DNA from 3 places in the Halomonas sp. B23F22_3 genome. Region 2 is predicted to be linked to each of the others. Evidence: predicted binding sites of a transcription regulator. Region 2 holds the regulator's gene; each other region holds the start of a gene.
What was found. Region 2 encodes sigma-54, which starts transcription at its own class of promoters, with help from an activator protein. Its sites were predicted from a motif close to TGGCACNNNNNTTGCTNT; they were not measured.

Region 1 (9,785 bases), on a different contig from region 2:
GCCCCGGTAACGGCCAACACGTCGCCCGGCCGCGCGCCCTGGCGGGTCAGCGCCTGCTCCGGGGGCACCTCCCCCATCACCGTGACCCCGATGGCAAGCTCGCCGCGGGTGACGTCGCCGCCCACCAGAGCGGTGCCGGTGGCATCGCAGAGCGCATGGAAGCCCCGGGCGAACTCCTCGAGCCAGGGGCCGTCATCCGCCGCCGGCAGGGTCAACGACATCAGGCACCAACGGGCCCGGGCGCCCATGGCCGCCAGGTCGCTCAGGCTGACCGCCAGCGCCCGGTGGCCGATCGCCGCGGCCGGCGCCGCCTCGGGGAAGTGAATCCCGGCGACCGAGGTATCGACGCTGACCGCCAGCCGCTGCCCCGCCGTCGGCGCCAGCAGGGTGCAGTCGTCGCCCACGCCCAGGCTCACGCCGGCATCCAGGCCGGGCGGGTCGGGCGTGAAGTAGCGGGTGATGAGTTCGAATTCGCTGTGCATCGGGGCGGGCCTTCAGCGGCGGCGAGCAGTGACCTCGGCGGACCGCAGCCGCCCGGCAAGCTTGTCGAGGATGCCGTTGACGTACTTGTGTCCGTCCGTGGCCCCGAAGGACTTGGCGAGCTCGACGCCCTCGGTGATCACCGCGCGGTACGGCACCTCGAGGCGCTTGGCGAGCTCGTAGGCACCCAGGCGCAGGATCGCGAGCTCGATGGGATCGAGATCCTCGAGGCGGCGATCGAGCAGTGGCGCGATGGAGGCATCGAGGGCCTGGCGCTCGCGGGCCACGTTGTGCAGCAGTTCATGGAACAGCGCCAGGTCGGCGATCTCCATGACCTTGTGCCAGTTCTCGTGATCCTCGAGGTCGTCGTCGGCCACCTGGCTGCGGAACTCGGCCTCTACGGCGGTGATCGACTTGCCGGTCATCTGCCACTGGTAGAGGCCCTGGACGGCCAGCTCACGGGCCGCATGGCGCGACTGCTGCGCCTTCGAGGGCGCCCGTGTCCGCTCGCCGCTCATGCCTCACCCCCGGCGTCATCGCCGAAGCAGCGCAGCAGCGAGACCATCTCCATGGCCGCCATGGCCGCCTCGGCGCCCTTGTTACCGGCCTTGGTGCCGGCGCGCTCGATAGCCTGCTCGATGGATTCAACGGTCAGCACGCCGTTGGCCACGGGGGTGTCGAACTCGAGCTGCAGGTTGCCCATGGCGGTGTTGCACCCCCCGGCCACGTACTCGAAGTGGGGCGTACCGCCGCGAATCACCGCGCCCAGGGCGAGCACCGCGTCGGGGCGCGCCACCTGCAGCACGCGCTTGATGGCCAGCGGCAGCTCCCAGGCGCCGGGCACGTGGACGATATCGATGTTCTCGGCGTCCACGCCGTGGCGTACCAGGCTGTCCACGGCGCCTTCGACCAGGCTGTCCACCACGTGATGGTTGAAGCGGCCGACCACGATCACGTAGCGGCCATCGACGTCGACGAAGCTGCCTTCGACTTGGGAAATCGGTTGCATGGTTCTGTGTCCTGAAAGATCCGGTGCTGAAGGGTCCGGGGCATGGCCATCGGCCATGCCATCATGGAAAAGGCGAGCGCGGCGTCAGTCGTCGCAAGGCTCGCCGGGCGCGGTTTCGCCGGGCTCCAGTCGCTCTACCACCTCGAGGTCGAAGCCGGAGAGGGCGGAGAACTTCCAGGGCGAGCTCAAAAGGCGCATCTTGCCGACGCCCAGATGACGCAGGATCTGCGAGCCGGTGCCGATGGTCAGGTAGTTGCCGGCACCGTCGGAATCGCTGGTGCGTGGCGGGCGACGGCGCTCGAGGAACACCTCGAGCATGTCGAGCAGGTCCTGGTGCGGACGGCCGTCGTCGAGCAGCACGAAGACGCCGTGCTCGGCGCCGGCCACCTCGGCCAGCGCCTGCTGGGCGGTCCAGCTCGGCCGATCGCCCTTCTGCAGGGCGAGCAGGTCACGCATCACGTTGGCCAGGTGAACGCGCACCGTGGTCAGGGCCTCGGGATGCGGATGCCCCTTGACCAGCGCCAGGTGATGGGCGCCCTGGATGCTGTCGCGGAAGACCTGCAGGGTGAGCTCGCCGAAGGCGGTCTCCACCGGGCTCGACTCCACCGGCTGCACGGTCTGCTCGTTGTGGATGCGGTAGTGGATCAGGTCGGCGATGGTGCCCATCTTGAGGCCGTGCTCGACGGCGAAGCGCTCGAGCTCGGCGCGGCGTGCCATGCTGCCGTCCTCGTTCATCACCTCGCAGATCACGCCGCTGGGGTCGAGCCCGGCCAGCGCCGAGAGGTCGCAGGCCGCCTCGGTATGGCCGGCGCGACGCAGCACGCCGCCAGGCTCGGCCATCAGCGGGAAGATGTGGCCGGGCTGCACGATGTCGCCGGCCTTGGCGTCGCGGGCGACCGCCGCGCGCACGGTGCGCGCGCGATCGGCGGCGGAGATGCCGGTGGTCACCCCCTCGGCGGCCTCAATAGAGAGGGTGAACTTGGTCCCGAAGCCGGAGCCGTTGTCGCGCACCATCAGCGGCAGCTGGAGACGCTCGCAGCGCTCGCGGGTCATCGGCAGGCAGATCAGCCCCCTGGCGTGGCGCGCCATGAAGTTGATGTGCTCGGCCTCGACCTTCTCGGCGGCCATGATGATGTCGCCTTCGTTCTCGCGATCCTCGTCATCCATCAGGATCACCATCTTGCCCTGACGAATGTCCTCGACCAGTTCTTCGATAGGGGCCAGGCCCCCGGATGAGGAGTGCACCATGGAGTCTCCATTGATTCAGCGTGGTGGCCGTCGCGGTCCCGCGACGATCGGGTCGCCCTCCGGCGTCGCCACCTCGAAACCGCGTCAGGGTACCGTGGCGCGTCGGTGGGCGCCAGTAGATAGCGGCCGTGACGCGTCGGCGGGTACCAGTAGATAGCCGCCGTGACGCGGCGCTAGGTGCGGCGAGTGGGCCTTGCGGTGATGCGCCAGTCCTGGCCCACGGCACGGATGTCGAGGATCTCGAGCCCTTTCTGCTGGGCCATCAGCGAGAGGCCGGGCAGCGCGAAGAGCGGGCGCGCCTCGCCACCGAGCAGGGTCGGCGCCACGAACAGCTGCATCTCGTCGATCAGGTTCGCCTCGAGCATGGCGCCGGCCAGCGTCGCCCCGGTCTCGAGCAGCACCTCATTGGCCTGCTCCGCCTCGGCCAGGTGATGCAGCAGGGCGTCGAGGTCGACCCGGCCGTCATGGCCCGCCGGCATCGCCACCACCTCGGCGCCGGCTTCCTCGAGCCGCTCGCGCCGTTCGGCGTCGTGCTCGGAGAGGGTCGCCACCAGGGTGCGGCCGGGCTCGCGCAGGCAGGCCGCCGCCAGGGGCAGGCGCAGGCGCGAATCCACCACCACACGCAGCGGCTGGCGGGCGGCGATCGTCTCGCCGTCGGGCAGCGCCAGCTGTTCGGCACGCACGGTGAGCCGGGCGTTGTCGAAGATGATCGACTCCACCCCGGTGAGGATGGCGCTAGAGCGGGCGCGCAGGCGTTGCACCTCGCGGCGCGCCTGGGGACCGGTGATCCACTGGGACTCACCGGAGCGCATGGCGGTGCGGCCATCGAGGCTCATGGCCATCTTCAGGCGCACGAAGGGCCGGCCGTGGGACATGCGCATCACGAAGCCGGGGTTGAGCGCCAGCGCCTCGTCCTCCAGCACGCCCACCGTCACCGCGATGCCGGCCTCGCGCAGCAGGGCGATGCCGCGGCCGGCCACCTGGGGATTGGGGTCCTGCATGGCGACGACGACGCTGGCCACCCCGGCCTCGACCAGCGCCCGGGCGCAGGGGCCGGTGCGCCCCTGATGGGAGCAGGGTTCCAGGGTCACGTAGGCGGTGGCGCCGCGGGCGGCTTCCCCCGCCGCCCGCAGGGCGTGGACCTCGGCGTGGGGCTCGCCGGCCCGCTCGTGCCAGCCCTCGCCGACGACCCGCTCGCCCTTGACCAGCACGCAACCCACCCGGGGGTTGGGGTCGGTGGTGTAGCGGCCGCGCTCGGCCAGCTTGAGGGCGCGAGCCATCCAGGTCTCGGGCAGGGTCGAGGCGGTCATCCGCGCCCCCCGGCGGGGTCGTCGGGGAAGCCGGGCTCCTGGGCCAGACGATCGATCTCGGCGCGGAACTCGTCGATGTCCTGGAAGCGGCGGTAGACCGAGGCGAAGCGGATGTAGGCGACCTGATCGAGGCGCTTGAGGGCCTGCATGACCTCCTCGCCGATGTCCCGGGCGTGAATCTCGCGCTCGCCGCGGGCCCGCAGGTGCTGGCGGATACGCTCCACCGCCGCCTCGATCGACTCGGCGCTGACCGGACGCTTCTCGAGCGCGCGCAGCATGCCGGCGCGCAGCTTGCCCTCGTCGAACACCTCGCGGGTGCCGTCGGACTTGATCACCCGCGGCATCACGAGTTCGGCGGTCTCGTAGGTGGTGAAGCGCTCGCCGCAGGCCGCGCACTGCCGACGCCGCCGAACCTGATCACCCTCGGCCACCAGGCGGGAATCGGTCACGCGCGTGTCGTTGGCGCCACAGAAGGGGCAATGCATAGGAGGTAACCCGACGTCGATAAGAGGCTGTCGCGGCATTGTAACGGTTCAGGGGCAGAGCGCCCAGCGGCATGCCTGGCACGACTCCTGCAAGTCCCTGGCATCCCCAGGCCGATGGAGGTCGCCATGCCCACGCCCCGCTCGCTCGCCCGCCCCCTGGACGCGGCGGGCTTCACGGCCCGCGCCCGTGACCATCTCGACGTGCTCTACGGGCCGCGCCGGGAGGAGGTGCTGCGCCGCCTGCAGACGCTGCTCTCGCACCATCGCGGTGCCCTGCCCCCTCGGCGGTCCGAGGCCGCCGCGCCCTTATGGAGCGAGCGCGACCAGTGGCTGATCGGCTACGGCGACAGCCTGCTCGACAGCGACACCCCGCCGCTCGCGGTGCTGCTGGCCTTCCTCGAGGCGCGCCTGCCCGAGACCTTCAGCGGCGTGCACGTGCTGCCCTTCTTCCCCTGGAGCAGCGATGACGGCTTCTCGGTGATCCACTATCGCGAGGTCGACCCGGCCCTCGGCGACTGGGCCGACCTGCGACGGCTGGCCGACCGGGGGGACCTGATCGTCGACCTGGTGCTCAACCATGTCTCCCGGGAGTCGCTGTGGTTCGTCGACTACCTGAGCGGCAGTCTGCCGGGGCGCGACTACTTCATCGAGATGGACCCGGCCACCGATCTCTCCGCCGTCGTCCGCCCGCGCAGCAGCCCGCTGCTGGTGCCGGTGCCCACCCGACGCGGCACCCGCCACCTCTGGGCGACCTTCTCCGAGGATCAGATCGACCTGAACTTCGCCAACCCCGACGTGCTGCTGGAGTTCGTCGGTATCCTGCTCTTCTACCTGGAGCAGGGCGCGCGGGTCATCCGCCTGGACGCCATCGCCTTCCTGTGGAAGAGACCGGGCACCCCCTGCATCCACCTGCCCGAGACCCATGAGGTGGTGCGGCTGCTGCGCGCCGTGGTCGACCACATGGCGCCGGGCACGCTGCTGCTCACCGAGACCAACGTGCCCCACCGGGAGAACCTCAGCTACTTCGGTCTGGCGCGTCTTTCCGGCGAGGGAATCGATGGACACTCTGACGAAGGCTCGGCGGCGCCGGACGAGGCCCACCTGGTCTACCAGTTCCCGCTGCCGCCGCTGCTGCTGCATACGCTGACCAGCGGCGAGGCGTCGACCCTGGCCGGCTGGATCGAGAGCCTGGCCGAGCTGCCGCCGGGCTGCAGCTACGTCAACTTCACCGCCAGCCACGACGGCATCGGGGTGCGGCCGCTGGAGGGCTGGTTGCCGCACCACGAGGTCGAGGCCCTGCTGGAGCTGATGCACCGCTTCGGCGGCTTCGTCAGCATGCGCACCGATGCCGAGGGGCACGACGTCCCCTACGAGATCAACATCACCTGGTTCGAGGCCATGAAGGGGACCCGCCGCGGCGCCGATCCCTGGCAGGTGGAACGTTTCCTGTGCAGCCAGCACCTGATGCTGGCCCTGCAGGGCATCCCGGCGCTCTACGTCCACTCGCTGACCGCCACCCTCAACGACCTGGAGGGCGTCGAGCGCACCGGACGCCTGCGGGCGATCAACCGCCACCGCTGGCACGCCCCGTCCCTCGAGGAGCTGCTGGAGAGCCGCAACACCCCGACCCGGGAGGTGTTCCTGGCCCTGAAGCGGCGCCTGGAGGTGCGCCGCCAAGAGCCCTGCTTCCATCCGGATGCGCCCCAGCGCGTGATCCCCTCCTCACCGGCGCTGCTGGTGCTGGAGCGGGGACCGCTCGACGACGGCCGGCGCCTGCTGGCGATCCATAACGTCACCGACCGCCGCCAGCCGCTCGATCTCGACGCCCTGGCCGCCCCCGGCTGGCACGACCTGCTGGAAGACGCGCCCTGGGCCGGTGACAAGAGCGCGGAAGGGAGCCTCGCGCCCTACCGCAGCCTGTGGCTGGTGCATCCCGGGTGATCGATGGGGATGACCGATGGGGGTGATCAGTGCGCCGAGTGCGGTTCCGTCTCTTCCTTACCCATCGCTTCCGGGTCCGACATCTCCATCGGCTGTACGCGCTGGACCGGCGCCTCGAGGGTGATCGCCTCACCGCTGTCGAGGGTCAGGGTGAGCTCGACGCGCTCGCCCTCGGCCGGGCTCGCGGCCAGCTCGAACATCATCAGGTGCCAGCCCCCCGGCGCCAGCCGCACGGTCTCGCCGGCCGGCAGCGGGATCGCCTCGACCCGGCGCATCTGCATCACGCCGTCGACCATCACGTGGTTGTGAAGCTCCAGGCGGCCGGCCAGCGGCGAACTCCCCCCGACCAGTGCCAGGTCTGTCTCGCCCGGGTTGCTCAGGGTCATGAAGGCGGCGGTGGTGGGCGACCCGGGGGGCACGGCGCGCACGTGCGCCCCCTCGACGGTGAGGGAGTCGGCCTGGGCGACGGCGCCCAGCAGCGGCATGCAGAGCAGTGAGAGCAGGAACAGCGGACGGGTGGCGCGGCGCATGGCGATGGACTCCAGCAGTCATGAGAGAGGCAGCCCCTATCCTGCCACGGCGACGCCGCCAAGCGGGATGCGACATCTCGCCCCGCCTGACGATCCCGCGATTAATTCACGGCTAATGTCGGCGTGTCAGGATGGGAACTTCGGGGAGACGGCGTGGGTCCCAACTCGCCTCCACGACATCGCCCCACGGCGTCTCCGTGCGACATCTCTTGATGACAGCTCTTAACGACAGCTCTCAACGACAGCTCTCAACGACAGGACTTCGCGATGCGACCCCTCACCCTGACGATCGGCCTGCTTTCCCTGACCGCCGCCACGACGCTCTCCGCCGACACGTCCTGGCCGGCCCCGATCCAGGCCCTGGTGGAGGAGGGGCTGGAGATCCACGCCCGCTTCGAGGCGCCGAGCGGGCTTGCCGGCTTCGCCGCCAGCCATCAGGGCCGAGCGATGGCGGTCTACCTCACCCAGGATGGCGAACATGCCCTGGTCGGCACCCTCCTCGACGCCGAGGGCAACGACCTGTCCGCCGCGCCGCTGGACGAGCACGTCCGCAGCGCCCAGGAGGCCGAGGTGTGGCAGGAGCTCGAGCAGAGCCACTGGATCGCCGATGGCGACCCGGACGCCGAGCGCATCCTCTACACCTTCACCGATCCCAACTGCCCCTACTGCGCGCGCTTCCACGAGCAGAGCCGCCCCTGGGTCGACGCCGGCCGGGTCCAGCTGCGCCATATCATGGTCGGCATCCTGAAGAGCGACAGCCCGGCCAAGGCCGCCGCGCTGCTCGGCGCCGACGACCCGAGCAGCGCGCTGCAGGCCCACCAGACCGAGGAGCGCGTCGCCGAGGCCAGGGCGCAGCCGCGCGAGATCGAGGAGCGGGTCCGCGCCAACAACCAGCTCTTCGAGAGCCTGGGACTGATGGCCACCCCCACCACCTACTATCGCGGCGACGACGGTCGCCTGGAACAGGTCCAGGGTGCCCCCCAGGAGGCGCGCCTGATCGAGATGATGGGCTCACCGCGTCCCTGAGCCGACGCTCTCGAACACGGTCTCTGAACACGACGGGCCCCGCTGCCGAATGGCAGCGGGGCCCGTTGCGTTCGCCCGGGAGAAACGCTCAGCCGTCGAGGGGCCGCGGATTCTCGCCGAAATCGGCGTGATCGCCCAGGCGTCGTCCGTCGATCTCGTCCCCGTAGAAGCCGTGGTGGTTGTGGAAGGTCGCGTCGGTCTCCTCCAGGGTCTCCAGGGTCCGGCGACGCGGATCCTGGGGGCGCTCGTGGCTATTGATGAACGCCGCCACGTCCCAGGCCTGCTGGTCGCTGAGGGAGTAGGGCTTGCCCAGGGGCATGTTGGCCTTGATGAAGTTGGCCGCCGTGTTCACCCGGTGCATGCCGGCGCCCCAGTTATAGGCGCCATCGCCCCACAGCGGCGGGAACACCTGCCGCTCGCCGACCTTCTGGCCCTGCCCCTCGTCGCCGTGGCAGACCGCGCACTGGGCGGCGTAGACCTCGGCGCCGCGGGCACGATCGGGCGCCTGCTCGGCGTCCTCGAGCTTGGGGTAGCCGCGACCGGGCAGCGACTCGTTGATCGGCGCCCCCGTCGACATCCAGTGCAGGTAGGTCTGCATGGCCACCAGCGGCTCGCTGCCATACTCCGGGGGCTTGCCGTTCATGGAGTAGGTGAAGCAGCCCTGGATCCGCTCGGCCATGGTGTTCACCTTGTCGTTCTTGCCGCGGTAGGCCGGGTAGACGCCGAAGGAGGCCCACATCGGCGCGGAGTTGGCCAGGCGGCCGGCGTCGAGGTGGCAGTTGGCGCAGTTCTGGTCGTTGAAGACGTACTCGCCGCGCAGCGACTGGGTGTCGACGAAGAGATCGCGCCCCTTGCGCACCATGTCGCCGTACTGGTTGTCGGGCAGGTCGCGCTCGTGGGGAGGCTGGAAGGTCACCTCGCCCTCGGGGGCCTCTGGCAGCGGAATCTGGTAGTCCCGCTCGACGCCCTCGTCCTGGGCCAGGGCGGCCGGCGAGAGGGCCAGGGTCGCGACCAGGGTCGCCGCCATCAGCGGCTGGGATCTGCGCAGGCTCATTGGGCGTCCTCCTCGGATGACGGGGCGTCGCGCTCGGCGAGCGTGGTGGGAAGGCTGGCGTAGTAGTCGGCGATCATCGTGATCTGCGCCTCGTCGAGGCGCTCGGCGACGCCCGCCATCAGCTGGTTGGGATCGTTGTGGCGCGAGCCGTCGCGCCAGGCCTGGAGCTGGGTCGCGAGGTAGCCGGCATGCTGGCCGGCCAGCGGCGGGAAACTCTCCCCTACGCCCTGGCCGTTGGGCCCGTGGCACTGGTTGCAGGCCGGGATCATGCTGTCCTGGGCCCAGTCGCCGCGATTGGCCAGCCACACGGCGGCGTCCTCGGGCTCGGCGGGTTGATACGCGGTGGGCAGGCTCGGCCAGGCCGCCATCTCGGCGTAGTAGGCCGAGACGTCGGCGATCTGCTGGTCATCGAGCATGTTGGCGAACGGCATCATGGTGGCGCTCTCACGCTCCCCCGCCTTGATGTCGTGCAGCTGCTTCTCGATGTAGGCCGCCGGCAGGCCGGCCAGGCGCGGCCAGGACTCACCACCCGGGTTGTCCATGCCCATGCCGTCGGCCTGGTGGCAGGCCACGCAGACGCCGGCCGCTTGCTGGCCACGCTCGGCATCCCCCTCCAGGTCCTGGGGCTGTGCTGCCGCCTGTACGGAGGCCAGGCCCAGCAACAGCCCGACGCCACTCGCGATCCGTATGATCGTCATCTAG
Region 2 (9,785 bases):
ACCTCGACGATCGCGCCGGCACCGCCGTCTACACCGGCGACGTGGAGATCCGCCAGGGCAGCATGCAGCTGACCGGCGCGCGGGTGGAGATCCGCCGCAACGATCAGGGCCAGCTTACCCTCGCCACCGCCACCGGCGAGCGCGCCTACATCGAGCAGAAGCCCGCCCCGGACGAGCCGCTGGTGCGCGGCTGGGGACGCACCGTGGTCTACCACGTCGCCGAGCGGCGCATCGAGCTGATCGACCGCGCCGAGCTTCACCAGGGCGGCGACACCTTCGACGGCGGCTACCTCGAATACTTCCTCGACCGGCGCGTCGTCCAGGCGCGCTCCGAGGCGCAAGGCGTCGAGGAGAGCCAGCGCGTGCGCATGACCCTCGAGCCCGAACAGCAGGATGGCCCGTGATGAAGACCCTGAGGGCCGAACACCTGGCCAAGAGCTACAAGCGGCGCCGGGTGGTGCAGGACATCAGCCTCTCCATCGAGCAGGGCCGGATCGTCGGCCTGCTCGGACCCAACGGGGCCGGCAAGACCACCTCCTTCTACATGATCGTCGGCCTGGTGCGCGCCGACGCCGGCGCGGTGCATATCGACGAGCTCGACCTGTCCAGGGCCGCCATGCACGAGCGCGCCCGGGCCGGCATCGGCTACCTGCCCCAGGAGGCCTCGATCTTTCGCAAGCTGTCGGTCGCCGACAACATCATGGCGATCCTCGAGACACGCCGCGATCTCGACCGCGCCGGCCGCGAGCGCCGGCTCGAGGAGCTGCTCGAGGACTTCCACGTGACCCACATCCGCGACAACCTCGGCATGAGCCTCTCCGGGGGCGAACGGCGGCGAGTCGAGATCGCCCGGGCGCTGGCCACCGAGCCCGCCTTCATCCTGCTCGACGAACCCTTCGCCGGGGTCGACCCGATCTCGGTGGGCGAGATCAAGGGCATCATTCGCCAGCTCAAGGCGCGCGACATCGGCGTGCTGATCACCGACCACAACGTCCGCGAGACCCTCGACATCTGCGACACCGCCTACATCGTCGGCGACGGGCGGATCATCGCCGAGGGAGATGCCGAGGCGATCCTTGCCAACCAGCGCGTCCGCGACGTCTACCTGGGCCAGGACTTCCGCCTCTGAGCGCTTCCTCGATCGCAATACACTGATATAAATATCGTTATTCGCCGGCGGCACGCCGTTTGATCCTGGCACGATTGTTGCTATTTCTTCGGTTGCACCCCCCGCGTCCAGCGGCTAGGGTGGGATCTTTCGGCACGTCGAGGGAACTCCTCTCATGGCCATGAAGGCTTCCCTGCAGCTTCGGGTCGGCACCCAGCTGACCATGACGCCCCAACTGCAGCAGGCCATCGCCCTGCTGCAGCTCTCGACCCTGGACCTGCGCCAGGAGATCCAGCAGGCGCTGGAATCCAACCCCCTGCTGGACGTCGAGGAAGAGTTCGGCGAACAGGCGGTGAGCGAGACGCCCGACGACGACTGGGCCAGCGAGATTCCCGACGAGCTCGCCACCGACAGCGACTGGTCCGACACCTACCAGGACCTCGGCAGCGCCCCCGCCGGCGGCGAGGCGCCCGACTTCGAACGCCAGGCCGCGGGCCAGAGCCTCCAGGGTCATCTGGCCTGGCAGCTGGCGATGACCGACCTGGACGAGCGCCAGATGCGCATCGCCGAGAGCCTGATCGACGCCGTCAACGGCGACGGCTACCTCACCCAGCCCCTGGACGAGATCCGCGACGGCCTCAAGGCCCAGGGCCTTACGGGGCTCAGGAGCCGGGAGGTCGAGCAGGTGCTGCTGCGCCTCCAGCAGTTCGAGCCCACCGGCGTCTTCGCCCGCGACCTGCGCGAGTGCCTGATGCTGCAGCTCGCCACGCTGCCCGACGACACCCCGCTGCTGCCCCAGGCCCGCCGGTTGGTCCGCCAGTTCCTCGAGGCGCTGGCCGGCGACGATCGCCGCCTGCTCAAACGCCGCCTGGGCCTCGACGACGAGGCCCTCGACACGGCCATCGGCCTGGTACGCTCGCTGGACCCGCGCCCCGGCAGCGCCTTCGGCGAGGGCGACAGGGACTACGTGATTCCCGACCTCGTGGCCCGTCATACCCGCGAGGGCTGGCAGGTGGAGCTCAACCCCGAGGCCATGCCGCGCCTGCGCATCCAGCCGGACTACGCCGCCCTGATTCGGCGCGCCGACAAGAGCGCGGACAACCAGTTCCTCAAGGACCACCTGCAGGAGGCGCGCTGGCTGATGAAGAGCCTCTCCAGCCGCAACGACACCCTGCTGCGGGTGGGTCGCGAGATCATGGTGCGCCAGCTCGACTTCCTGGAGCGCGGCGAGGAGGCCATGAAGCCGCTGATCCTGGCGGATATCGCCCAGGTCGTGGAGATGCACGAGTCGACCATCTCGCGGGTCACCACCCAGAAGTTCATCCACACTCCGCGCGGCATGTTCGAGCTCAAGTACTTCTTCTCGAGCCAGGTGGGCGGCAGCGGCGATAGTGACGCCCACTCCAGCACCGCGATCCGTGCGCGAATCCGCAAGTTGATCCAGGACGAACCGCCCCGCAAGCCCCTCTCGGACAGCCGGCTGGTTGCCCTGCTCGACGAGGCCGGCATCAGCGTGGCGCGACGCACGGTCGCGAAATATCGCGAGGGGATGGGCATCCCCTCCTCCAGCGAGCGCAAGCGCCTGCGTTGAACGCCGCGAATGGCGTCTCGACGCGCCCGAATCCCGGCCGTCGACGCACGCGCAAGCGATTGAATTGACGCCTTTCGACGAGAGTCTTGTCGCCCCCGACCGAGGGGGTATGCAGGACGCTAAAAAGGGTTACAATCGACTCACACCCCGTAAGAGCAAGGAGCGTGTCATGCAAGTCAACATCACCGGCCATCATGTGGAACTGACCGACGCACTGCGTGACTATGTGCAGGAAAAACTGACCCGCGTCGAGCGTCATTACGACAACATCACCAACGTGCAGGTCACCCTCTCCGTGGAGAAGGAGCGCCAGCAGGCGGCCTGCACCCTGCATGCCTCCGGGGCCGACCTCCATGCCGAAGCCATGGAGAATGACATGTACGCCGCCATCGATGCCCTCGCCGACAAGCTCGACCGTCAGCTGGTCAAGCACAAGGAAAAGGCCCAGGCCCGCGCCCAGGGCGCCGGCGCGCGCTGACTCCGTCATGACACTGGACGCCATCCTGCCCCCCGAGCGCACCCTCTTCGATGTGCCCGGGGGAAGCAAGAAGCGGGTGCTGGAGTTCTTCAGCACCTTCATCGCTCAGAACACGCCCAGCCTCGACAGCCAGGAGGTATTCAGCCGACTGATCGGCCGTGAGCGACTGGGCAGCACCGGCATCGGCCACGGGGTGGCCATTCCGCATGCCCGAAACCCCCACTGCAAGGCGCCCATCGCCGGCTTTCTCAAGCTGGCCGAGCCGGTGGATTTCGATGCCATCGACGGCGAACCGGTGGACTTGGTCTTCGTGCTGCTGGTCCCCGAGGAAGCCGACGAGGCACACCTCGCCCTGCTGGGCCAGGTCGCTGGCATCATGAACGATGCCGACACCCGCGGCCGATTGCGCCACAGCGCGAGCCAGCGCGAGCTTCATGAGTATCTCATGGAGGCGATACGACAACAGGCCCCGAGCGGCCGCCAGGGCGGCTGATCCCTCTCGGGGCGCCGCCCGCCCCCTTTCTCGACCAGGAGACCCGCATGCAGCTCGTGATCATCAGTGGCCGGTCGGGTTCCGGCAAATCGATCGCGCTGCAGGCGCTGGAAGACCTGGGCTACTACGCCATCGACAACCTGCCGGCCATGCTGCTCGGGCCGCTGGTGGACGAGCTCCAGCAGGGGCGCAGCGTGCGCTCCTCGGTCGCCGTCAGCATCGATGCCCGCAACCTGCCCGACGCCCTGGCGCGCTTCCCGGAACTCCTCGACGACCTGCACACCCGCGACCTCGAGTGCCAGGTGGTCTACCTGACCACCGATGCGCGGATCCTGCTGGAGCGCTACTCCCACACCCGCCGCCGCCACCCGCTTACCCGCGATAGCGACATGACCCTGGCCGAGGCCATCGATACCGAGGAGCAGGCGCTCTCGGAGATTCGCGACCTCGCCGACCTGGTGATCGACACCACCCGGCTCTCGGTGCACGAGCTGCGCGGGCGCATCACCGATCAGGTGGCGGGCCATCGCGCCGAGCAGATGACCCTGACCGTGGAGTCCTTCGGCTTCAAGCGCGGCGTGCCGCTGGATGCCGACATCGTCTTCGACGCCCGCTGCCTGCCCAACCCCTACTGGGACCCGGCCCTGCGCGACGCCACGGGGCGTGATGCCAGCATCATCGCCTTCCTCGACGGCTACCCGGTCGTCGCCGAGATGCACGACGACATCCTCGCCTGGGTCGAGCGCTGGCTGCCGCGCTATCGCACCAGCCAGCGCAGCTACCTGACCGTGGCCGTCGGCTGCACGGGGGGCCAGCACCGCTCGGTCTACCTGGCCGAACGCCTGGCCGCCTACCTGGCCGAGCGACACGCCGGCATCAGGCTGCGCCATCGCGAGCTGGGCGTGCAGGTCGCCCTCCCCGATGCGCCGGCATCGATGGATACCGACGCACCCCAGGAAGGAGCCTGAGGCGTGCCGAGTCGCAAGCTGACCCTCACAAACCGACGCGGCCTGCATGCCCGCGCCGCCACCAAGCTCGTGCAGTGCTGCCAGCCCTTCGATGCGCGGGTCACCGTGCACCGAGGCAGCCAGCAGGCCGATGCCGGCAACATCATGTCGCTGCTGATCCTCGCCGCGCCCTGCGGCACCGAACTCGAGGTGCACACCCAAGGCGAGGAGGCCGACGCGGCCCTCGAGGCCATCTCCGCGCTCTTCGAGGCCCGCTTCCATGAAGACGCCTGAGCGAAGGCCGCCACGGGCATTGCTCGTCACCCTGCCACCCAGCGGCACTATTCACCCTGTTGAGCCCCATGATGGAACTGATCCAGAGCGGCAAGTACTCACTTGTCCACTATGATCCTGAGCGTGACCACTTCATCAAGACCTTTCACCCCAAGGCCGTCGATCGTCTGCGCTATGCGCTGCGCATTCGCCCCTACCCGGGCCACAATTTCGCCCTGATCGCCAAGCGGCTGGAGGCGCTCGGTATCGCCACGCCGACCATCGTCGAGGCGGACCGATATCGGCTGGTGACGGAGAACATCCACGGGGTACCGCTCAAGCAGCTAATCCTGACGTCGACGGATCTGCAGGAGCAATACCTCGAGGCCCTGATAGCCTACTATCGCCACGACATTCACTGTCGCGGCCTGCACACCGGCAACTTTCTCGTCAGGGAAGAAAAGCTCTTCGCCATCGATCTGGACGCCTACAAGGCTCCTAGTCTGTTCAAGTACTCCAAACGGGAGTACCTCGACTGCCTTAAACGCTCCCTAAAGGGCCAGGAGGCATTCCTTTTCATCCGCCTGCTAGAGCGGCTTGGCCTGGACGAGAACTACCAAGCGCTGGGCTGAACGCTTCCATGCCCCGTCCCGCCCAGCTCAGCTGCCGGCCACCATCACCTCGTCGATCAGCCAGCTGCCGGTGTGGATGCTGCCGCGGGTATCGGTATCGCTCCCCACCCCGACGAGCCCCTGGAACATCGTCTCGAGGTTGCCGGCGATGGTGAACTCCTCCACCGGGTGCTGGATCTTGCCGTCCTCGACCCAGAAGCCGGCCGCCCCGCGGGAGTAGTCACCGGTCACGCCGTTGACGCCTTGGCCCATCAGCTCGGTGACCAGCACGCCGCGCCCCATGTGCGCGAGCAGCGCCTCGCGAGGCTCGAGCGGCGCGGTGATGCGCAGGTTGCGCGCGCCGCCGGCGTTGCCGGTGGTCTGAAGCCCCAGCCGCCGGGCGCTGTAGGCCGAGAGCATGTAGCTCGCCAGGCGGCCCTCCTGGATGAAGACGTTGTCGCGGGTCTGCACGCCGTCACTGTCGAACGGCGAGCTCGCCATGGCACCGACCTCCATGGGACGCTCGCCGAGGCTGAACCACTCGGGGAAGAGCGGATCGCCCAGGCGATCGCAGAGGAAGGAGGCCTCGCGGAACAGCGCCCCGCCGGCGATGGCGCTCATCAGGTGGCCGATCAGGCCGCTGGCCAGGGTCGGATCGAAGAGCACGGGCATGCGCCCGGTCGCCGGGCGCTTCGCGCCGAGGCGGCTCAGGGTGCGCCGCGCGGCGCTCTTGCCCACCGCCTCGGCGGCGAGCAGGTCGCGGGGGTCGCGGGCGCTGGTGTAGTCGTAGTCGCGCTGCATGCCGCTGCCGTCCTCGGCGATCAGCAGGCAGGAGAGCGAGTGGCGGCTGCCGCGCTGGCTGCCCAGGAAACCGTGGCTGTTGGCGTAGACGCGGACCCCCTCACCGCTGGAGAGGCTCGCCCCGTCGGAGCTCTTGATGCCCGTCACGCCGCGCCCGGCCGCCTCGCAGCGCAGGGCGAGCTCGGTGGCCTCGTCGATGGAGAGCGGCCAGGGGTGGTGGACCTGGAGGTCGGGCAAGTCGGTCGCCATCAGCGCCGCCTCGGCCAGGCCCGAGGCCGGATCCTCGCCGGTATGGCGGGCGAAGGACAGCGCCTTCTCGACCGCGGCGCGCACCGAGGCCTCGCCGGCATCGCTGGAGGAGGCGCTGCCCTTGCGCTGCCCCACGTAGACGGTGACGGCGATCCCCTGGTCCCGGGACAGCTCGACCGTTTCCACCTCGCCCTCGCGAACGCTGACGCCGACGCCCTGGTCGACGCTGGCCCCCACCTCGCAGGCCTCGGCCCCGAGCTGGCGGGCCAGGTCCAGGGCCATCCGGGCGCGACTCTCCAGCAGGGTCTGCTGGGCGGCGGCATCGAAAGCCTGTGTCATGTACGTCTCTCCTTACTCGGCCGGCCTGTCGCCGGCCCTCAAGATGGTGCATTGTCCAGCCCCGTGCCGCGGGCTGATATACTGGCGCGATTCGACCCCGACGAAGTGGAACCGGCATGACCCAGGATGACCTCTCCCCGGCCGACGAACGGCCCAGCAAGTCCCAGCTCAAGCGCGAGATGCAGTCCCTGCAGCAGCTCGGCGAGCAGATCATCGCCATGAGCGATGCCCAGCGTGCGCGCTTTCCCCTCTCCGACGACCTGCTGGCCGCCGTCGAGGAGACCGGGCGCATCAAGGCTCGCGAGGCTCGCCGCCGCCACATGCAGTACGTCGGCAAGCTGATGCGCGGCGAGGACCTTGACGGCATCCAGGCGGTATTCGACGAGATCGAGCACGAGAAGCTGCGTCGCGATCACGCCTTTCACCGCCTCGAGACCTGGCGCGACCGCCTCATCGACGAGGGCGACGACGCCGTCGAGGCCTTCGTGACCGAGTTCCCCGACATCGAGCGCCAGGCCCTGCGCCAGCTGATCCGCAACGCCCGCCGCGAGCGCGAACAGGGCAAGCCGCCGACCAACGCGCGCCGGCTGTTCAAGCTGATCCGCGACGGCGCGGGACTCTAGGCCCGCGCCGCTGGGGCGGCCTCAGGACTGGGTGCCGCCCACGGTCAGCTCGTCGAGCTTGAGCGTCGGCTGGCCGACGCCCACCGGCACGCCCTGCCCCTCCTTGCCGCAGACGCCGATGCCGGTGTCGAGTTCCATGTCGTGGCCGATCATCGAGACGCGCCCCATGGCCTCGGGACCGTTGCCGATCAGGGTCGCGCCCTTGACCGGGGCGGTGATCCTGCCGTCCTCGATCAGGTAGGCCTCGCTCGCCGAGAAGACGAACTTGCCCGAGGTGATGTCCACCTGACCGCCGCCGAAGCTCACCGCATAGAGGCCCCGCTTGACGCTGCGAATGATCTCGGCGGGGTCGTCGCTGCCCGCGCGCATGTAGGTGTTGGTCATGCGCGGCATCGGCAGGTGGGCGAAGGACTCGCGCCGCGCGTTGCCGGTGGGCGCCATGCCCATCAGCCGGGCGTTCAGCTTGTCCTGCATGTAGCCGGTCAGGATGCCGTCCTCGATGAGCGGGGTACACTGGCCCGGCGTACCCTCGTCGTCGACCGACATCGAGCCGCGACGGTCGGCCAGGGTGGCATCGTCGACCACCGTGACGCCCTTCGCGGCGACTCGCTCGCCCATGCGTCCGGCGAAGGCCGAGCTGCCCTTGCGGTTGAAGTCGCCCTCCAGGCCGTGCCCCACCGCCTCGTGGAGCAGGATGCCCGGCCAGCCCGGGCCCAGCACCACCGGCATCTGCCCGGCCGGCGCGTCGACGGCCTCCAGGTTGACCAGCGCCTGGCGCACGGCCTCCCTGGCATAGCGCTCGGCGACGTTGTCGTCGCGCAGTCGCGCCATGGGGAAGCGCCCGCCGCCGCCGGCGCTGCCGCGCTCGCGGCGGCCGTTCCTGGCCGCGATCACGCTGACGTTGAAGCGCACCAGCGGGCGGATGTCCGCCGCCAGGGTGCCATCGCTGGCCCGCACCAGCACCACCTCGTGGACGCCGGTGAGCGAGGCGCTGACTTGGGCCACCGAGGGATCCGCCGCCCGCGCCACCCGGTCGGCCAGCTTGAGCATGGCGATCTTGTCCTCGGCGCTGAGCCCGGAGAGCGGGTCGATCCCGGCATAGCGGACCGCGGGGGCGATGGCCACGCCCGGCGCCACGCGCTGGCGGGCGCCCGAGCGCACGATGCCGGCGGCGGTGCGTCCGGTCTCGGCCAGGGCGTCGGCGGTGATCTGGTTGGAGTAGGCGAAGCCGGTCTTCTCACCGGCCAGGGCACGCACGCCGACGCCGCCGTCGATGTTGTAGCTGGCCTCCTTGACCTCGCCATCCTCCAGCACCCAGCCCTCGTGCCAGGTGCGCTGGAAATAGAGATCGGCATAGTCGATGCCCCGGCCCATGGCGTGGCCGAGTCCGGCATCCAGGGCCGCCAGGTCGAGGCCGCCCGGCGCCAGCAGCAGGTCAGAAGCGTCGTCGAGCATGTCGTGAGTCTGTGATGTCATTCGGCACTTTCCAGAGCGATCCGCGGCGAGGTCCAGGGACCCTGCACGCGATAATGGATTCGGGTCACGCGGTCGATGGCATCCCCGAACAGCTTGTCGGCGATGAACAGGGCACCGCCGACCATCGGCGCACCGGCCAGCACCGCCGCCAACGGCAGGTTGTTGCTGACCGGTACCGTGACCGACAGACGCTGATCGAGTTCCCGGCGCGCCAGGTCGACGCTGCCGTTCAGGGTGAAGTGGGTCGCCGGCCCCTCGATCTCCACCGGACCACGGGTTTCGAGTACCCCACCATACAGGGTGGCGGCACCGGTGACACGATCGAAGGCGGTGCCCCGGCCGGTGACATCGGAGAAATCCAGGCGCAGGCGCCGCAGCAGGTTGTCGACGTTGAGCAGCCCGACGACCCGCGCCGAGGGCGATTCCAGATTGACGAAGCGCCCGTCGCGCATCATCACCTCGAGGCTGCCCCGGGAGCGCGGCAGGGCGAACTGCCAGGGCGCCCCCGGCCAGGCGAGCTGGCTCTCCACCCGGGTCTCGGTGCTCTCCACGGCGACCGGCTGATCGAGCGCCGCCAGGGCGCTGCCCAGGTCGCCGCCTTCCAGGTCGAGCCGGGCGCGGGTCAGGCTATCGCCGGCCCCACTCGCCTCCCAGATCAGCTGGCCGCGGGCCTCGATCTCCCCGAGCGTGAGAGCCAGCGGATCGATCACCAGGCGATCGCGCGTCGACCGCCAACGCCCGTCGAAGGGGCCGAGCCGCGCGCCGCGCCAGGCGATGTCGGCGATGCGCAGGCGAC
Region 3 (9,785 bases), on a different contig from region 2:
GGGCCCGCAGGGCCTCGAGCACCTCGAGTCCGCCACAGCCCGGCAGGTTCAGGTCGAGCAGCACCAGCGCGAGGCCATGCCCGGGCTCCGCCAGGCGCTCACGCGCCGCGCTGCCGTCATCGAGGTGGCAGACCTCGTGGCCTTCCAGGCGCAGGGTCTCGGCCAGCGTCTCGGCGAGCAGGGCGTCGTCCTCCACCAGCAGCAGCGTCATGGTCCCGCACCCCCTGAGCCATTTCCCGATTCGGCGGACAGCCTCGCCACGACCGCCTCGAGCGCCGCCCTGGCGCGCCGGGTGTCCAGGCGTCCGGCCGGGCCCGAGAGGGCCAGCCACCGGGGCGGTTCGAGGGCGTCGCCGGGCAGCGCCTGGCAGACCATGGTCCCGCCGGGCAGCGACGGGCGCGGATCCTGTTCCTGTGTCACCGCCCAGCGGTCGCCCGGGTGCAGGTCATGGCGCAGGGCGCTCTCGGGCAGCGTCACCAGGCGACACTCCGCCATGCCGTCCTCCACCTCGAGCAGGGTCGCGGTCTCGCCGGACTCGGCCGCCAGGCGGGCCAGCAGGGGCTGGATACGCCTCGCCAGATGCCGGCCGGGAAGGTGCCGGCGCGCCAGGCGCACCGGGGCATGGCCGAGATGCCAGCGGCCGTGGTCGTCGCGCTGCACGTAGTCGAAGCGGGAAAGCGAGCCCAGCAGGCGCAGCAGCGTGCTCTTGTAGAAGCCGGTGGCCTGGGCCAGCTCGGCGAGGGTGAAGTACTCCTGCGCGGAGTCGAAGGCCTCGAGCACGGTCAATGCGCGCTCCACGGCCTCGACGCGGTCCTGTGCCATCTGTGGATCGAGCCTCCGTTGTGTTCAGCGTGTGTCCTGCGCCGTGCGTGACCGACATGAGTGGTGCCGATGACGCTGCTCGCGTCGGCGTCGAGCCGTGGTCAGGGCTGACGGTCTCGGCTAGAACTTTGGTCGCAATCGGGCAGCCGGCCGTTGACGCTCCAAGAGCCCGGGCCTACCTTTCTGTCCTGAGGAACGATGTTCTGCCTTACAGAATTGTAAGGAAGGCCGACAGGTTCCGCAAGCCAACAATCACACAAGCCTGATCTTGGGAGGAACGCCCGCCATGAACCTCAAGCGCCCCGTCCAGCTGGTGGCCATCAGCGTGCTCGCCACCACCGCCGCCTCCGCCTTCGCCTTCGAGCCCGAGGGCAAGGTGGAGTGTCTGGCCCCCGCCGACCCGGGCGGCGGCTGGGACTTCACCTGCCGCAGCGTCGGCAAGGTCATGCAGGACCTCGAGCTGGTGCCCGGCAACGTCCAGACCATCAACATGGCCGGTGCCGGCGGCGGGGTGGCCTACGCCCACACCGTCAGCAAGCGCGCCGGCGACGACCAGCTGCTGGTAGCGGCCTCCACGGCGACCACCACGCGCCTGGCCCAGGGGCAGTTTCCGGGCATGACCGCCGACATGGTCAACTGGATCGGCGCGCTGGGCGCGGACTACGGCGTGATCGCCGTGGCCGATGATTCCGAGTACCAGGACCTGCCGGCGCTGATGGCGGCCCTCGAGGAGGATCCGCGCAGCGTCAAGTTCGCCGGCGGCAGCGCCAAGGGCGGCTGGGATCACCTCAAGGTGCTGATCGCCGCCCAGGCGGCGGGCATCGAGAACCTGCCGCGCATCGCCTACCTCTCCTACAACAACGGTGGCGAGGCCATGACTCAGGTGGTCGGCGGGCACGTCGATGCCTTCACCGGCGACATCTCCGAGGCCCAGGGCTTCATGGAGTCCGGCGACCTGCGCGTGCTGGCCGTGCTCTCCGAGGAGCGTCTGCCCGGCGAGTTCGGTGACATTCCCACCGCCCGCGAGCAGGGCATCGATGCCATCGGCCCCAACTGGCGCGGCTTCTACATGCCCGCCGATATCCCCGACGAGGCGAAGCAGTACTGGGTGGACGCCATGGACACCATCTACGAAAGCCAGGAGTGGCAGGAGGTCATGACCAATAACGGCCTGATGCCCTTCCACATGAGCGCCGGCGAGTTCGAGACCTTTGTCACCGACCAGATCGATGACATCGAGCAGCTCTCCCAGGACATCGGGCTGATCCAGTAATGACCTTCAACGACCGCATCTTCGGAGTGCTGATGATCGTCCTGGCCGTCGCGTACGGCTGGGGCGCCACGCAACTCCCCGAACCCTTCGGCGGCAGCGAGGCCGTCGGCCCCGAGACCTTCCCGCTGCTGCTGGCCGTCGTGCTGGCGCTCTCCAGTCTCTACCTGATCGTGCGGCCCGACCCCGATAACGCCTGGCCCTGGAGCCGCACCGGCGTCGAGCTGATCATCGCCGTGGTGGTGCTGGTGCTCTACGCCATGCTGCTCCAGCCGCTCGGCTTCATTCTCAGCACCGCCCTGGCCGTCGGCACGCTGTGCTGGCGCATGGGCTCGCGCGTGCCGCGCGCCTACCTCGTCGGGGCGATCTCCGGCCTGGTGGTCTATCTGGTGTTCAACTTCGCCCTGGACCTCGCGCTGCCGCTGGGCCTGCTCTCGTTCCTGGAGGTGAGCTGATGGAGACCCTCGGCTATCTGATCGACGGCTTCGGCGTCGCCCTGGCGCCGCACAACCTGATGTTCGCCCTGATGGGTGCCTTCCTGGGCACCCTGATCGGCGCGCTGCCGGGACTGGGGCCGGCCAACGGCGTGGCGATCCTGATCCCGCTGGCCTTCACCCTGGGGCTCGCCCCGGAGACCGCGCTGATCATGCTCACCGCGGTCTATGCCGGCGCCATGTACGGCGGGCGCATCTCGTCGATCCTGCTCAATATCCCCGGTGACGAGCCGGCCATGATGACCTGCCTCGACGGCTATCCCATGGCCCAGCAGGGCAAGGCGGCCGAGGCGCTGGCGATCTCCGCGGTGGCCTCGTTCATCGGCAGCCTGGTCGCCACCATCGGCCTGATCCTGCTGGCGCCGCTGTTGGCCGACTTCGCCCTGACCTTCGGCCCCGCGGAGTATTTTGCGCTCTTCCTGCTGGCCTTCGCCACCCTGGGCGGCATCACCGGCAAGAACCCGATGAAGACGGTGGTGGCCGCGGCCATCGGCCTGATGATCGCCACCGTGGGCATCGACAATACCGGCGTGCAGCGCTTCACCTTCGGCGTGCTGGAGCTCTACGAGGGGGTGGACTTCATCATCGCCATCGTCGGGCTCTTCGCGATCTCGGAGCTGCTGTTCTTCATCGAGGAGCGCGCCGGCGGCGGCAAGCAGAAGATGGTGGTCAACAAGCTGAAGCTCTCCTGGGCCGACATCCGCGCCATCCTGCCCTCGAGCCTGCGCGGCGGGGTACTGGGCTTCATCGCCGGGGTCCTGCCCGGGGCGGGGGCGTCGCTGGGCAGCTTCATCGGCTACACCCTCGAGAAGAAGGTGGTCGGCGCCAAGGGCTATTTCGGCAAGGGCGACCCGCGCGGCGTGGCCGGCCCCGAGGCGGGCAACAACGGCGCCTCCTCCGGCGCACTGGTGCCGATGCTGACGCTGGGCGTGCCGGGCAGTGGCACCACCGCCGTGCTGCTGGCGCTGCTGATCTCGCTGAACATCACGCCGGGACCGTTGATGTTCACCCAGAACGCCGACATCGTCTGGGGGGTGATCGCGGCACTGCTGATCGGCAACTTCCTGCTGCTGGTGCTCAACATCCCGCTGGTCGGCATCTTCGTCAGGCTGCTGTCGGTGCCGCCGATGTACCTGCTGCCGGTCGTCACCATGATCGCCTTCGTGGGGATCTACTCGATCAGCAACACCACCTTCGATCTCTACTTCATGGTGGCCTTCGGGGTGGGGGGCTACGTGCTGCGCAAGCTCGAGATCCCGCTGGTGCCGGTCATCCTCGGCCTGCTGCTGGGGCCGGAGATGGAGAAGAACCTGCGCCACGCCATGGACATCTCCGATGGCGACTGGACCATCCTCTGGGACAGCGGGCTGGCCATCGGCCTGTGGGTGTTCGCCGGCCTGGGGCTGATCCTGCCCTACATCGTCGGCCCGCTGCTGCGGCGGCGCATGAAGGTGACCACCGGCACGGGTGGCCCGGAAGGCGACTGACCCCTCAGGCAGCTCTGCTAGCATCGCGCGTTGCGCGTGTCCCACGGGGGCGCCGGCCTGGCCGGCGCCCCCGTCTCGTGTCCGGCCGCCTCGCCCCGCGATGGTGCGTTGCACCATGGGGGCGGACGATGATGGGGCGTCGCGCCGGGCGCCCGCCCCTCGTCGAGCCCCGGCGGTGGCCGCCGCCCCTTGTTGAGCTTCTGCCAATAGACTGATTCGTTGAGCAAAACTCGGCAGCCTCTGGAAGTGGCACACCCCTTGCGATGACAGGCCAGAGGCATCGTTCGCGATGTCCTCCTGCGCTGGACAGATCGACAACAACATCGCCCGCAAGGAGTTCCCATGATTCCGTCATCCGCTTCCCGTTCCCCCCGCTGGTTGGCCGCGTCTCTCCTGAGTCTGGGGGTGGCCGCCCCCGCCCTGGCCCAGGAGGACCCGATCAAGGTCGGCATCCTGCACTCGCTCTCCGGCACCATGGCCATCAGCGAGACGGTGCTCAAGGACACCGTCGAGATGCTCATCGAGCGCCAGAACGCCGAGGGCGGCCTGCTGGGTCGCCAACTGGAGGCCGTGGTGGTGGATCCGGCCTCCGACTGGCCGCTGTTCGCCGAGAAGGCTCGCGAGCTGCTCTCCCAGCAGGAGGTCGACGTGATCTTCGGCAACTGGACCTCGGTGTCGCGCAAGTCGGTGCTGCCGGTGGTCGAGGAGCTCAACGGCCTGCTCTTCTACCCTGTGCAGTACGAGGGTGAGGAGTCCTCCGAGAACGTCTTCTACACCGGGGCGGCGCCCAATCAGCAGGCGATCCCCGCCGTCAACTACCTGATGAACGAGGTGGGCGTCGAGCGCTGGGTGCTGGCCGGCACCGACTACGTCTATCCGCGCACCACCAACAAGATCCTCGAGGCCTACCTCGAGGGGCACGGCGTGGACGCGGCGGACATCATGGTCAACTACACCCCCTTCGGCCACTCCGACTGGCAGAACATCGTCTCCGAGATCAAGGCGTTCGGCAGCGAGGGCAAGAAGACCGCGGTGGTCTCGACCATCAACGGCGATGCCAACGTGCCGTTCTATCGGGAGCTGGGCAACCAGGGCATCAATGCCGCCGACATCCCGGTGGTGGCCTTCTCGGTGGGCGAGCAGGAGCTCACCGGCATCGACACCGCGCCGCTGGTCGGCCACCTCGCCGCCTGGAACTACTTCATGAGCGTCGACACCGACGCCAACTACGACTTCATCGACGCCTGGATCGAGTACACCGGCGACGAGATGGCGGTGACCAACGATCCCATGGAAGCGCACTACATCGGCTTCAACATGTGGGCCGAGGCGGTCCGCAAGGCCGGGACCACCGAGGTCGATGCGGTCAAGGACGCCATCATCGGCGTCAGCGTGCCCAATCTCACCGGCGGCTACGCGGCGATGATGCCCAACCACCACATCACCAAGCCGGTGCTGATCGGCGAGATCCAGGACAACGGCCAGTTCTCCATCGTCTGGGAGACCCCCTCCACCGTGGCCGGGGACGCCTGGTCCGACTACCTGGAAGGCTCCAAGGATCTGATCAGCGACTGGCGCGCGCCGCTCGCCTGCGGCAACTACAACGTCGTCGAGAATCGCTGTGGCGGTGGCGAGGCCGAGGTGGCCTCGGCCGAGTAAGCCGCTCCCCGGGCCGCATCCGCGGCCCGGGGTCTTCCCCCTTACCGACAGGACATGGTCATGAGGAAGATTCGCTCCCTCGTGAGAGGTTTGCTGTGCCTGGCCGTCGTCGCGCTTGCCGCACCGGCGGCCCTGGCCGCACCCGACGACGACGGCCAGGCGCTGCTCGAGGCCCTCGATACCCGCGCCTACGCCGACAAGGGCGAGGCCATCGAGGCGCTCGCCGCCAGCGGCGACCCGCGCACCCGGCGCTGGCTCGAGGCCCTGCTGGACGGCAAGCTCCAGCGTCACAAGGAGACCGGTCGCTTCGTGGTGGTGCTCGAGAACCGGGGGCGGCACTGGCCCGTCGAGGATGCCCTGAACTTCGAGCCCGCCGGCGAGATGTCGCGGCGTGAGCTGGATCGCATCGGGATCAACAATGCGCTGCGCGGCCGGCTGCAGAGCACCCTCGCGGTGCTCGACCTGCGGGTGGATGACGCAGGCGCCCGCCGCGAGGCCGCCCGCGACCTGCTGGGGCGGGTCGGCGCGGCCATGGTGGCGCCGCTCGAGGGCGTGCTCGAGGAGGAAGGCGACGCCGAGGTCGCCCGCCTGCTGGCGCAGGGGCTGGCGATTCACCGGCTCGAGCAGGGCGACGACGCGGCGATCGAGCTGCTGGCGGGCAGCCTCAACCCCGAGGCCCGGGCGGCCCTCAGTGCCGCCGCGCGCAGCGATGATCCCGCCCTCGCCGAGGCCGCCAGCGGGGCGCTCGCCGATATCGAGCAGAAGCTCAGGCTCAATCGCGGTCTGGAGACGCTCTACTTCGGCCTGTCGCTGGGCTCGGTGCTGGTGCTGGCGGCGATCGGTCTGGCCATCACCTTCGGCGTGATGGGGGTGATCAACATGGCCCACGGCGAGCTGATGATGCTCGGCGCCTACACCACCTGGGCGGTGCAGCAGCTGCTGCCCGGCCAACCCGGCCTGGCGCTGCTGCTGGCCATTCCCGCCGGCTTCCTGGTCGCGGCGCTGGCCGGCATCGCCATCGAGCGCGGCGTGATCCAGTTCCTCAAGGGACGACCGCTGGAGACCCTGCTCGCCACCTTCGGCGTCAGCCTGATCCTCCAGCAGCTGGTGCGTACCGTCATCTCGCCGCTCAACCGCACCGTGGTCACCCCGGAGTGGATGAGCGGCTCGCTGATGATCAACGAGGGGTTGTCGCTGACCCTGAACCGCCTCGTCGTGCTGGGCTTCGCGCTGCTGGTCTTCGCCGGCCTTTGGCTTGTGATGCGGCGCACCCGCCTCGGCCTCGAGGTGCGGGCCGTGACCCAGAACCGGGCGATGGCCCGTGCCATGGGCATCCGCGCGACCCGGGTGGACATCCTGACCTTTGCGCTGGGTTCCGGCGTGGCGGGACTCGCCGGCGTGGCGCTCTCGCAGCTGACCAACGTCGGGCCCAACCTCGGCCAGAACTACATCATCGACTCCTTCATGGTGGTGGTGTTCGGTGGGGTGGGGAACCTCTGGGGCACCCTGGTGGCCGGGCTGTCGCTGGGCGTCATCAACCAGGTGCTCGAGCCCTGGGCCGGGGCCGTGCTGGCCAAGATCCTGGTGCTCGTCTTCATCATCCTGTTCATCCAGAAGCGCCCCCGCGGACTCTTTCCGCAGAAGGGCCGGGCCGCGGAGGGCTGATTCGCCATGTGGCTCACAAGACCGTTTTACGAACGTGCGACACAGCTCTTCCTGGGCATCCTGCTCACGGCCCTGGCCGCGGTGACGCTGCTCAACCTGGCGCTGCCGGCGGAGCATCCGCTGCACGTCTCCACCTACACCGTGACGCTGCTCGGCAAGTACCTGAGCTATGCGCTGCTGGCGGTGGCCGTGGACCTGGTGTGGGGGTATCTGGGCATCCTGAGTCTCGGGCACGGCGCCTTCTTCGCCCTGGGCGGCTATGCCATGGGCATGTACCTGATGCGCCAGATCGGCGATCGCGGCGTCTATGGCGACCCAGTGCTGCCGGACTTCATGGTCTTCCTCGACTGGGACGCGCTGCCCTGGTACTGGCTGGGCTTCGACATGCCCGGGTTCGCCTTCTTGATGGTGCTGCTGGCCCCGGGGCTGCTGGCGCTGGTGTTCGGCTTTTTGGCCTTCCGGTCGCGGGTCACCGGGGTCTATCTCTCGATCATCACCCAGGCCCTGACCTTCGCGCTGATGCTGGCCTTCTTCCGCAACGAGATGGGCTTCGGCGGCAACAACGGCCTGACGGACTTCAAGGAGCTGCTGGGCTTCGACCTGCGCAGCGACGCCACCCGGCTGGGACTGTTCCTGGCCACCGGCGTGGCCCTGGCCCTGGGGTACGTGCTGTGCCGGGCGATCGTCGCCAGCAAGCTCGGTCGCGTCTGCGTGGCGACCCGCGACGCCGAGGCGCGCACGCGCTTTCTCGGCTATCGGGTGGAGCGCTTCCAGCTGTTCGTCTTCGTGGTCTCGGCGATGCTGGCCGGGGTCGCCGGGGCGCTCTACGTGCCCCAGGTGGGCATCATCAACCCCGGCGAGTTCTCGCCGATCTTCTCCATCGAGATCGTGCTGTGGGTGGCGCTGGGCGGACGCGGCACCCTCTACGGCGCGGTGATCGGCGCGCTGCTGGTCAACTACGCCAAGACGGTGTTCACCGGGGCGATGCCGGATGCCTGGCTGTTCGCCCTGGGCGGCATGTTCGTGCTGGTCACGGTCCTGCTGCCCAAGGGCATCGCCGGCCTGCTGGCCTATCGCCTGCGCCGCCGACCCTCGACACGCCCGTCATCCCCCGAACCCACTGCGCCCAGGGAGGCCTCGGCATGAACTTCCTGAACTCCTTCGCCGACCGTGACCGGGTCTTCGACTTCCTGGTGCCGGCGGCCTCGCCGGTGGACGTGCGCCACGGCCCGATCCTCTACCTGGACGGCGTGACCGTCAGCTTCGATGGCTTCAAGGCGATCGACGCCCTCGACCTGACCATCGACGACGGCGAGCTACGCTGCATCATCGGCCCCAACGGCGCCGGCAAGACCACCATGATGGACATCATCACCGGCAAGACCCGCCCCGACAGCGGCTCGGTGTGGTTCGGCAGCCGCCATGACCTGCTGGCCAAGAGCGAGCCCGAGATCGCGAGTCTCGGCATCGGGCGCAAGTTCCAGAAGCCCACGGTCTTCGAGGCCCTGACGGTGTTCGAGAACCTGGAGCTCGCCATGGCCGCCGACAAGCGGATCCTGCCCACCCTCACCGCGCGCCTGACCGGCGAGATTCGCGATCGCATCGAGGAGGTGCTCGCCACCGTCGGGCTCGTCGAGTGTCGCCAGCGTCCGGCCGGCATCCTCTCCCACGGCCAGAAGCAGTGGCTGGAGATCGGCATGCTGCTGATGCAGCGCCCCCGGCTGCTGCTGGTCGACGAGCCGGTCGCCGGCATGACCGAGCAGGAGATGGAGCGCACCGCCGAGCTGCTCACCGGGCTCGCCGGCAAGGGCAAGCAGTCCGTGGTGGTGGTCGAGCATGACATGGGCTTCGTGCGCTCCATCGCCCGCACGGTGACGGTGCTGCACCAGGGCAGCGTGCTGGCCGAGGGCAGCATGGACGAGGTCGCCAGCGACCCCCGGGTCGTCGAGGTCTACCTGGGCGCCGACCCCGACGAGGAGGCCGCCTGATGCTCACGATCGAGTCACTCGACCAGTACTACGGCGAGAGCCACACCCTCTGGGACCTGAACCTCGAGGTGCCCGCCGGCCAGTGCAGCTGCGTGATGGGGCGCAACGGCGTGGGCAAGACCACCCTGATGAAGGCGATCATGGGCGAGGTGGCGGTGGCCGCCGGCCACATCCGCTATGCCGACGACGTGGAGCTGACCCGTCGCCGGGTCGAGGATCGCCCGCGGCTGGGCATCGGCTACGTGCCCCAGGGGCGCCAGATCTTCCCGCTGCTGACCGTCGAGGAGAACCTGCGCACCGGCCTCGCGGCGCGCGGCGATGGCCTCAAGCGCATTCCCGAGCGGGTCTATGAGCTCTTTCCGGTGCTCGAGGAGATGAAGCACCGCCGCGGGGGCGACCT

Region 1: ACGTNG_RS00855 (sugar phosphorylase) is a predicted target of sigma-54. The motif match lies at 4,609-4,626, and genes of this name have one in related genera.
Region 3: urtA (urea ABC transporter substrate-binding protein) is a predicted target of sigma-54. The motif match lies at 4,321-4,338, and genes of this name have one in related genera.

Annotation. Positions count from the first base shown of each region.
Region 1 covers NZ_JBIEKG010000001.1:182,953-192,737, forward strand. The annotation lists gene thiL (thiamine-phosphate kinase) at 1-482, opposite strand, end outside; gene nusB (transcription antitermination factor NusB) at 495-998, opposite strand; gene ribH (6,7-dimethyl-8-ribityllumazine synthase) at 995-1,489, opposite strand; gene ribBA (bifunctional 3,4-dihydroxy-2-butanone-4-phosphate synthase/GTP cyclohydrolase II) at 1,574-2,737, opposite strand; gene ribD (bifunctional diaminohydroxyphosphoribosylaminopyrimidine deaminase/5-amino-6-(5-phosphoribosylamino)uracil reductase RibD) at 2,911-4,047, opposite strand; gene nrdR (transcriptional regulator NrdR) at 4,044-4,532, opposite strand; gene ACGTNG_RS00855 (sugar phosphorylase) at 4,659-6,473, shown strand; gene ACGTNG_RS00860 (copper chaperone PCu(A)C) at 6,500-7,003, opposite strand; gene dsbG (thiol:disulfide interchange protein DsbG) at 7,271-8,029, shown strand; gene ACGTNG_RS00870 (c-type cytochrome) at 8,118-9,083, opposite strand; gene ACGTNG_RS00875 (c-type cytochrome) at 9,080-9,781, opposite strand; gene ACGTNG_RS00880 (ATP-binding protein) at 9,782-9,785, opposite strand, start outside.
Region 2 covers NZ_JBIEKG010000005.1:295,841-305,625, forward strand. The annotation lists gene lptA (lipopolysaccharide transport periplasmic protein LptA) at 1-404, shown strand, start outside; gene lptB (LPS export ABC transporter ATP-binding protein) at 404-1,129, shown strand; gene ACGTNG_RS13435 (RNA polymerase factor sigma-54) at 1,284-2,699, shown strand; gene hpf (ribosome hibernation-promoting factor, HPF/YfiA family) at 2,869-3,177, shown strand; gene ACGTNG_RS13445 (PTS sugar transporter subunit IIA) at 3,185-3,670, shown strand; gene rapZ (RNase adapter RapZ) at 3,718-4,638, shown strand; gene ACGTNG_RS13455 (HPr family phosphocarrier protein) at 4,642-4,911, shown strand; gene ACGTNG_RS13460 (BUD32 family EKC/KEOPS complex subunit) at 4,980-5,522, shown strand; gene pmbA (metalloprotease PmbA) at 5,550-6,890, opposite strand; gene yjgA (ribosome biogenesis factor YjgA) at 7,007-7,513, shown strand; gene tldD (metalloprotease TldD) at 7,535-8,989, opposite strand; gene ACGTNG_RS13480 (YhdP family phospholipid transporter) at 8,986-9,785, opposite strand, start outside.
Region 3 covers NZ_JBIEKG010000002.1:481,230-491,014, forward strand. The annotation lists gene ACGTNG_RS05790 (response regulator transcription factor) at 1-211, opposite strand, end outside; gene ACGTNG_RS05795 (helix-turn-helix domain-containing protein) at 208-822, opposite strand; gene ACGTNG_RS05800 (Bug family tripartite tricarboxylate transporter substrate binding protein) at 1,109-2,095, shown strand; gene ACGTNG_RS05805 (tripartite tricarboxylate transporter TctB family protein) at 2,095-2,547, shown strand; gene ACGTNG_RS05810 (tripartite tricarboxylate transporter permease) at 2,547-4,073, shown strand; gene urtA (urea ABC transporter substrate-binding protein) at 4,416-5,732, shown strand; gene urtB (urea ABC transporter permease subunit UrtB) at 5,793-7,397, shown strand; gene urtC (urea ABC transporter permease subunit UrtC) at 7,404-8,543, shown strand; gene urtD (urea ABC transporter ATP-binding protein UrtD) at 8,540-9,385, shown strand; gene urtE (urea ABC transporter ATP-binding subunit UrtE) at 9,385-9,785, shown strand, end outside.